One region of the Yimella lutea genome, then DNA from elsewhere that is predicted to be linked to it. Evidence: predicted binding sites of a transcription regulator. Region 1 holds the regulator's gene; the other holds the start of a gene.
The links. Region 1 encodes LexA, which represses DNA repair genes until DNA is damaged. Its sites were predicted from a motif close to TCGAACANNTGTTCGA; they were not measured.
Positions count from the first base shown of each region.

Region 2: FB459_RS04660 (HNH endonuclease signature motif containing protein) is a predicted target of LexA. The motif match lies at 2,053-2,068, and genes of this name have one in related genera.

Region 1 covers NZ_VFMO01000001.1:1,621,203-1,625,674, forward strand. The annotation lists gene FB459_RS07690 (Sir2 family NAD-dependent protein deacetylase) at 195-1,085, shown strand; gene lexA (transcriptional repressor LexA) at 1,086-1,829, opposite strand; gene FB459_RS17235 (hypothetical protein) at 1,826-1,981, opposite strand; gene FB459_RS07700 (LysM peptidoglycan-binding domain-containing protein) at 2,142-2,522, shown strand; gene nrdR (transcriptional regulator NrdR) at 2,903-3,451, shown strand; gene FB459_RS07710 (vitamin B12-dependent ribonucleotide reductase) at 3,538-4,472, shown strand, end outside.
Region 2 covers NZ_VFMO01000001.1:975,947-980,418, forward strand. The annotation lists gene FB459_RS04650 (MFS transporter) at 1-573, opposite strand, end outside; gene FB459_RS04655 (GTP pyrophosphokinase) at 718-1,740, shown strand; gene FB459_RS04660 (HNH endonuclease signature motif containing protein) at 2,341-3,639, shown strand; gene FB459_RS04665 (MFS transporter) at 3,772-4,472, opposite strand, start outside.

The DNA of each region.
Region 1 (4,472 bases):
GTGCGCCACCACCAGCAACAACGGCAGGATCAGGGGCGAAGGGGCCTCGGTCGTGTTCGCGCGTCCGGCCGTGGAGACAGCTGTCGCCCATCACCGCGAGCCAACCCAGCGTGACCCACCCCGATAGCGTACGAACCGATGTGCCCGCCGGCTCTCGATGAGCCGCGGCCTCGAACTCGGAACAGACCCGACCCATGGAGAACGAAGGTCCGATGGACGACCGCAGCCACCTGGCACACCTGCTCCGCGAGGGCGACGTGTTGGTCATGACCGGGGCCGGGCTGTCCACCGAATCCGGGCTGCCCGATTACCGCGGACCGGACGGGGTACGCCGTGTGGAGCCCATGACGGTGAGCGAGTTCCGGGCCGGAGTCGCTGCGCGGCAACGCTATTGGAGCCGGTCCTATGTCGGATGGGAGAGGTTCCGGACGGCGCGGCCCAACGAAGCGCACCGTCACCTCGCCGCGCTGGAGAAGGCGGGCCTGTTCGAGACGACGATCACCCAGAACGTCGACGGCCTGGCCCAGCAGGCAGGGTCCCGCGATGTCATCGAGTTGCACGGCAACCTCGGGCGAGCCGTCTGCCTGAACTGCCGGGCGCTTGCCGACCGAGAGTGGATCCAGCAGCAGTTCGCCACGCGCAATCCGGTGTTCGCGCAGGACGCCGAGAGGGCGCGCGACCTGCCGCTGCGCCCGGATGGCGACGTCGACATCGACCCCTCGCTGATCCATGACATCGAACTGGTGGTGTGCCCGACCTGTGGCAGCGACCTGCTGAAGCCGGACGTCGTGATGTTCGGCGAATCGGTACCCAAGGATCTGGTCGCCCATTGCTTCAACCGTCTCGAGCGGGCAAAGTCGCTGCTGGTGGTCGGATCCTCGCTCGGTGTGATGTCCGGCTTCCGTTTCGCGCGGCGTGCTGCCGAGCGCGACATCCCGATCGTTCTGGTCAACACCGGTTGGTCGCGAGCGGAACATCTGGCCACCAGACACGTACACCGCCCCCTGAGCGAGGTGCTGCAGGAGGCGGTGTGGGACGTACTGGGTGACGTCGACCGGGACGCGAGCGGCGATCGACGCCGGTGATCAGACCCGCCGCAGGACGGCCGTGACCTTGCCGAGGATCACCGCGTGGTCACCGTCGATCGGGTCGTACGCCGGGTTGTGCGGCATCAGCCAGACCTTGCCGTCGCGACGCTTGAACGTCTTGACGGTGGCTTCGTTGTCGAGCATCGCGGCGACGATGTCGCCGTTGGTCGCGGTCGGCTGCTGGCGCACGACGACCCAGTCGCCGTCGCAGATTGCGGCGTCGACCATCGAGTCACCGACCACTTTGAGCAGGAACAGGTCGCCCTCACCGACGATCTGCTTGGGCAACGGGAAGACGTCCTCGACGACCTCTTCGGCCAGGATCGGCCCGCCGGCCGCGATGCGTCCGACGACGGGCACGTAGGAGGCTGCCGGACGCTGGTCGCCGGCGCCGGTCTCGTCGATGGTGGACTCGTCGCTCGAGGTGACGCTGGAACCGCCACGCACGCCCCGCTTGTCCTGCTGGTGATCGGGGGAGATGACCTCGATCGCGCGGGGACGGTTGGGGTCACGGCGCAGATAACCCTTGCGCTCGAGCATCGACAGTTGGTGGGCCACCGAACTCGGGCTGGTCAGGCCGACGGCCTCACCGATCTCCCGCATGCTCGGCGGGTAGCCGCGCCGGTCGACGGAGTTGCGGATCACTTCGAGGACCTTGCGCTGGCGGGTGGTCAGCGCTACGCCGCCCTCGTCGTCGGGCAGCTGGTGGATCTTGGCCATTTCGTCTGCGTCCTTCGTCATGCCGTCGGTGAGGTGGTGCGGGCGGGTCGATCGGTACGGCCCTTCATGCCCCGGGTGATGCGTCCTGGACGACCGATGAAGCTGCTGTCGGCGAGCCGTGCAGCGCTCTTTCGAAGGAGGTTGTCGGTGGTCGGTGCCAGGCTGCGGAGCATGGAAAGAGGCTATGCGGCTCGGACACAGTTTTCAAACATTTGTACGAGGCGTGTCTCGCATCATTCGAACAGCCGTGCTATACATCGTACAGACGTTCTATCGCACACGTGTGCGAAGGAGAACTTGATCCGGCGCCTCGCGCCAGGGACGGAGAACATCATGAGTGCAGTTGCTCGCTGGGATCAGCCGCGTGTGGTCCGCACACCGCAGCGCCGGCGTCACCTGACCCTCGTGCCGTCGAACCAGCCGGTCGCGCGACTCGGCCGGGACGAGGTTCGGCTCACCATGCGCGGCCGTCGCGTGCTCGCCGCGCTCGTGCTCACCACCCTGATCGCGGCGGGCTGGGGTGCCGGGCGGGCCTTCGCCTCCTCGCCGTCGGCGACGCAGTTGGTGGTGCAGCCGGGGCAGACGCTGTCCGAGGTTGCGCACCAGGCCTACCCGCAGTTGCCGGTCGCCGAAGCGGTCGTGCGCCTTCAGCTCGCGAACGACCTCAATACTCTGCATGTCCACCCGGGCCAGTCGTTGACGGCTCCTCGCTGACGACGACTTCGCTCCCATGGCGCGCCCCGTCTCCCGATCGTCGGGAACGGGGCGCGGGTGTGTCACGGGGCCTCGCGACCAGTTCGCGAACGCCTCGGCGCCGTGACCAGCACGTTTGGTGAACGTGCCGGATCGGCGGAGAGACTTTCCGATCCCCACCTTGCATCTTGGGGTCGAAGCGGAATAACATCCCTACATCTAGTAGTTACACCGATGTAAGTTGTCCACATGTAGGTCCCCAGGATCTCAACAGGAATGACGGGCTTCTTCACCGGTTATCCACAAGAACATCCCCAATCGGGCCGATCAAGGCCTCGTGGCCCGGGCATTCCTATGCCCTTGCGAGCCGAACCGACCCGGATCATCACCAGGAGGTGACCATGCACTGCCCGTTCTGCCGACACGACGACTCCCGGGTCGTCGACAGCCGCAGCAGTGATGACGGCACCTCCATCAAACGGCGTCGCCAGTGCCCGTCGTGCGGCAAGCGGTTCTCCACCATGGAGACCGCCGGCCTCACGGTGGTCAAGCGGTCCGGCGCCAGCGAACCGTTCTCCCGGCAGAAGGTGCTCGTGGGCGTCCGCAAGGCCTGCCAGGGCCGGCCGGTGTCCGAGGACCAGCTCGCCCTGCTGGCGCAGGAGGTGGAGGAGAGCATCCGCTCCGGCGGCGCGGCCGAGATCGACGCGCACGACGTGGGACTGGCGATTCTCGGCCCGCTGCGCACGCTCGACGAGGTGGCCTACCTGCGGTTCGCGTCCGTCTACCAGGCGTTCGACGATCTCGACGACTTCGAGGCAGCCATCGCCCTGTTGCGCGCCGAACGCGATCTCAGCTCGACCGACGGGGCCGGTCACCAGGCCGCAGCTCGAACAGGCGACGAGGCTGTCGGTGGTCGGGTTCAGACTGATCGAACCGTGACCGACCGCTGACCGCCGGCACGCGCACCACCGATTTCCAAGCAATCACACGCAGATCCACAACCGGCATCACACCCAGAAGCCCACGGAGGAGCATCATGACGGAGACGACCAACGCACGCTCGCGCACGCGCAAGAGCGGCAAGGGTGTGAAGGTGGAACGCATCTTCACCACCCCGGGCGTGCATCCCTATGACGAGGTCACCTGGGAGCGTCGCGACGTCGTTCAGCAGAACTGGAAGACCGGCGAGACGATCTTCGAGCAGCGTGGCGTGGAGTTCCCCGACTTCTGGTCGCTGAACGCGTCCACGATCGTCACCACGAAGTACTTCCGCGGCGCACTCGGCACCGAGGCCCGTGAGACGAGCCTCAAGCAGCTCATCGACCGTGTCGTGCTGACCTACGTCAAGGCCGGCAAGGAGTTCGGCTACTTCGCCACCGACGACGACGCGACGCTGTTCGAGCACGAGCTCACCTGGTCGCTGCTGCACCAGGTCTTCAGCTTCAACTCCCCGGTGTGGTTCAACGTCGGCACCAAGAGCCCCCAGCAGGTCTCGGCGTGCTTCATCCTCGCCGTCGACGATTCGATGGACTCGATCCTCAACTGGTACAAGGAGGAGGGCTTCATCTTCAAGGGCGGCTCCGGTGCCGGCCTGAACCTCTCGCGGATCCGTTCCTCCAAGGAGTTGTTGTCCAGCGGCGGCACCGCCAGCGGCCCGGTCAGCTTCATGCGTGGCGCCGACGCCTCCGCCGGCACCATCAAGTCCGGTGGCGCCACCCGCCGCGCGGCGAAGATGGTCGTGCTCGACGTCGACCACCCCGACATCGAGGAGTTCATCGAGACCAAGGCGCGCGAGGAAGACAAGATCCGTGCGCTGCGCGACGCCGGTTTCGACATGGACCTCGGCGGCAAGGACATCCACTCGGTCCAGTACCAGAACGCCAACAACTCCGTCCGGGTCAGCGACGAGTTCATGCGTGCGGTCGAGGACGGTAAGCCGTTCGGTCTGCGTGCCCGCGGCACCGGTGAGGT
Region 2 (4,472 bases), 650 kb from region 1:
GACGAGATGGTCGGGGGCATGCTGGGAGCGCATCGGAGCGTTCCACACGACCGCCGCGGCAACAGCCGTCAGGGCGATGTGGACGAGGTACGGGACGACCTTGGGGCCGGCAACCCATTCGGCGAGCACCCCGGCCGCCACGGGGCCGAGGCAGAACCCGCCCGACAACGACATCGCGGCCCGACGGGCGCCCGTCCCTGCAGGTGCATCGCTGGACAGTTCCTTGACCCAGGTCGAGCCCGGCGCCATGGCGGCACCGGTTGCCATGCCGTACAGCACACGTCCGATGAACAGCAGGACGGAGTTCGATTCACCGATCGCCAGCACAGCCGAGGCGAGAGCACTGAACACCATGACCGGTCGGAGCACCGCACGGTGGCCGAAGCGTCCGGCCAGTGCAGCCGAACCCAGCAGGGCCGGGACCAGGCCGAGAACGTATGCCGCGAACATCGCGTTGACGAAGGTGGGGGTGAGTCCGTTCTCCGCGCGGTAGACCAGCAGCAGCGGGGAGAACTCGTTGGCCCCCCATCCGACGACGAACAGCGCGAACGCGACGCGCATCCATGGCTTCACCGGCACAGCCTGGCAGGCATGAATCCGGCGAGCATCACTGCAGGTGCGGACATCCGTCGTGCGCCCCTCCCACCGCACCGACCGATCGGTGGGCTTGTGGACCGGTGCTCGCCGTCCGGGTCGCCGGCCTGACATGCTGCACCCATGCCGTCGTCCCGTGGTTCGCGTCCGCTCCCGCACCAGGAAGTCGTTCGTCGTGCTACCCAGCAGTACGCCTCCCTGCACCCGAAGTTGCGCGTCGCCGCTGAAGAAGCGGTCGATCTCGTCGTCGGCATCCTGGACGACGCCGGCCTCAACTACCTGACCGTCACCGGCCGAGCCAAGAGCGTCGAGTCGTTCGCCGACAAGGCCGGCCGGTTGCGGGACGGTACGCCGGTCTATCCCGACCCGATGTCCGACATCGGCGACGTGATCGGTCTGCGGGTCATCACCTACGTGCGTTCGGACGTCGCGGCGGTCGCTCAACTGCTGGCCACCGAGGCAGTCGTGCTGGACGACCGGGACATGGGCAGCGAGACCGCGAGCGAGGGGCGCTGGGGTTACGCGAGCCGGCACCTGCAGATCCAGCTCTCGGCCGAGGACCGCAAGGCCCACCCGAAGATCGGAGACCGGCACGTACAGGTGCAGATCCGTACCGTGCTGCAGCACGCATGGGCCGAGTTCGAGCACGACATCCGTTACAAGGGGACGGTTCCGGATGAGTACCGCTCCGACTTCGATCGTCGTTTCAGTCTTGCGGCGGGTCTGCTCGAGCTCGCCGACCTCGAGTTCTCGGCGATCCGCGAACGCCTGCAACGGCCGGTGCACGCGCCCTCCTCCGGCGACCCCGAGGTCGACCCGCGCATCGACCCGCGCGAGTTGGCCGCGTTCCTGGCCGGTCAGTACGCGGACGCCAGCTGGTCGCGTCCGGAGCACTACGCCTGGATGTCGGGGCTCGTCCTCGAGCTCGGGATCACCTCGCTGACCGAGCTCGCCGATGCGATCCGCAGTATCGACGTCGCGGACGTGGACCGGCGAATGGGTTATCGCAACCCGCCGGGCGCCGTCCGCCGGTTGGATGACGTCCTGCTGGTCGCGTTCGGTGAGAGGTACATCGATCTGCACGACAACTCCCACCGCGTCGACCGGCTGAAGACGCGGCTGGCGAAGATGAAGTCCGCCGGCTGACTCGCCTACGCACTCATCAGCGGCTTCTGAACGCCCAAGGCTTCCGCCGACTTTGGCTGGTTGAGCCCTACGGCGGAATGTCACCACCGCCGGCCGCAGGCTTCGGGGGCCTAGGAGCGTTCGCTGGTTGAGCCCTGCGCCCGAGGTACGAGGGCGCAGGTGCCGAAACCACGGCGACATAGACGGACACCCGACCCGCCGAGGAAGGGCTGTGCATAAATAGGCCCGCGAAGCCGGGCTGTGGATACCGTCAAGTAGCGAATTCTGTTGTCGACGAACGAAATTCAGGGACCAAACCCTTCCCCACACTGTTCGAACACCTGTACGATGAAGGTAGACCGGAAGCGCACCAAGGGAGGGTGAGTGGGCATGGTGAACGAACGCTGGTCGAGTAGCTGCGAGCCCCCAGGGGCGAGCGGCGCGATCGAGACCCGGTGCGGTTCGACGGCTGCTGAACCGGCCCCTGCGTACCCGGGCGAGGCGGGTGAGTGTGCTGGGTCGGTGCGTGAGGTGCTGCCGGATGTGTGCCGGTTGGCGTCGATCTCGGTGAATCTGAGTGATGTGGAGCTGACGGTGGCGGCGCAGTCGTTGGCGGTGATGATGCAGCAGGCGGAAGCAGCGTTGGTGGCGGTAACTGCTGAGGCGATCGAGCGGGGAGCGGTGGATCGGTCGACCGCGGCGGGTGCGGGGCAGTGGGTGCAACGGTTGTCCAGTGGTGAGGACGCGGGCTCAGTGCTCGGCGCGCAGACAGCGTCGCTCGCGGGGCCCCTGGTTCGGGTGGATCCGGTTGAGACAGAACACGATTCCGACGGTTCCGACTGTTCCGACGGTTCTGATGTGTCGTGTGCTGTGGCTGCTGGTGGTTTGGAGCCGGCGCATGCTGCCCGGGTTGCTCGGTTGGCGGACGCGTGTCGGTCGCCGTTGAATGCTCGGTTGGCTGCTGCGGTGACCTCGGGGGCGGTGAACACCACGATCGCGAATGCGGCGTTGTTCAACACCGCGAAGGTGAAAGCGGTGGTGCCGACCGCGGGTGTGGACGAGATTTATGGGTGGTTCCTGTCGCTGGCGCCGGGTGATGGGGCGCGGGCGGTGCGGGAGTTGACCAAGCGGATCCTGGCTGAGTACGGCCAGGAGGTGCTGGATGAGAAGGAAGACGCGTTGCAGCGGCACGAGTCGTTGTCGTGGACTGATCTGCCGGAGGGCATGGTGCGGTTCACCGGTGACTTCTCTGCTGATCATGCCGAGGTGATCAAGCACGCGATCGGAGCATTGTCGGCGCCGTCACCGGTGTCGAAGTGCTGCGAGGATCCGCATCACCGGCACTACCCGGGTGCGAGCAGGTCGGGTGAACCGGATCTGCGGACGCCGGGCAAGCGGCGCGCGGATGCGTTGCTGATGTTGATCATGGTGGGTGCGCAGGCTGTTGATGGTGACGGCAGTGTGAAGACGTTCGGGACGGCCCGGTTGGTGGTCACGATCGATTACGGGGTGCTCGCCAAAGCGCTTGCGGGGTTGGGCGTCACTGATGGTGGTGTGGGTGTCACACCGGACACGGTGCGGCAGTTGGCGTGTGATGCGGAGATCATTCCGATGGTGTTGGGTTCGAAGAGTCAACCGTTGAACGTCGGACGCAAAGTCCGGTTGGTCGACAAGGAACTGCGACGAGCAGTGATCCAACGAGATCGGCACTGCAGCTTCGATGGGTGCACGCGGCCGCCGGTGATGTGCGAGGTCCACCACGTTCAACCGTGGTGGACCGGTGGTGAAACATCCCTGGCGAACTCAGCCCTGTTGTGCGGCACGCATCACCGGATCGTGCACCGTGACAACCTCACCGCGACCGTTACCGACGAAACCGTGACCTGGCACCACCAAAAGAAGACCGCCTCCGCGGCCTGACCGATCGAAGCCCTCAGGTTCGACCGATGTTTTCAGTTCCACCGAGGGGTCATTCGCCAGGACATGATTCCTGTCACCACTCGGTGACGTTCTCGAGCGAAATGAATCAGAGCGACGCGAGCACTTGTAGCGTCACGACGCTGCGAGATTTGTGAGCGGCGTAGCGGTCCGTCTACTCGTGAGCAGCAAGACCGCGACCGCCTCGCACAGCACGGCGAGGACGATCGCCGCCGCTCCCACCGCGGTGCTGAGTGAGACGACAGTGGCGACCGCGCCGACGCCGATCGCGGTGGCGGCCTGCAGCGTGTAGGCGACCAGATAGAGGAACGACAGTGTGGCACCCCGGTGATGCGTAGGAGACAGGTCGTTGATGAGTCCGAGCCCGCCGGTGAACGCCAGCGCGTAGGCGATCCCGCCGACGACGCACCAGCCGAGGAACAACGGAAGCGATCCGAAGCCGCTGGCCGCCGCCATGAGTGCGAGGCTCACGAGAGTGAGCGCGGTGCCGGCCCAAATGAGAGCGCGGGCATGGAACCGCGGCAGGAAAAGGCCAGTGACCCCAATGCACGCGGATGACGTGGCCAGCAGGCTCCCGACGAGAGCGGTGTTCTCGTTGTGGGTGAACTGGTCGATCATGTGGGCGCCCAAGGACAGGAAGATCGCACCGACGCAGTAAGCCAGGCTCACCGAGAGCGTCGAGATGACGAACCCGGTCCGGAATCCGGTGGGGACGAACGGTACCTGCGGTCGCCACCGCTTCGTCATCAGTGGTCGGTCGTCCGGGGTGGCCCACACCGCCGCACCCGCCGTCACGGCAAGGACGAGCAGGACGA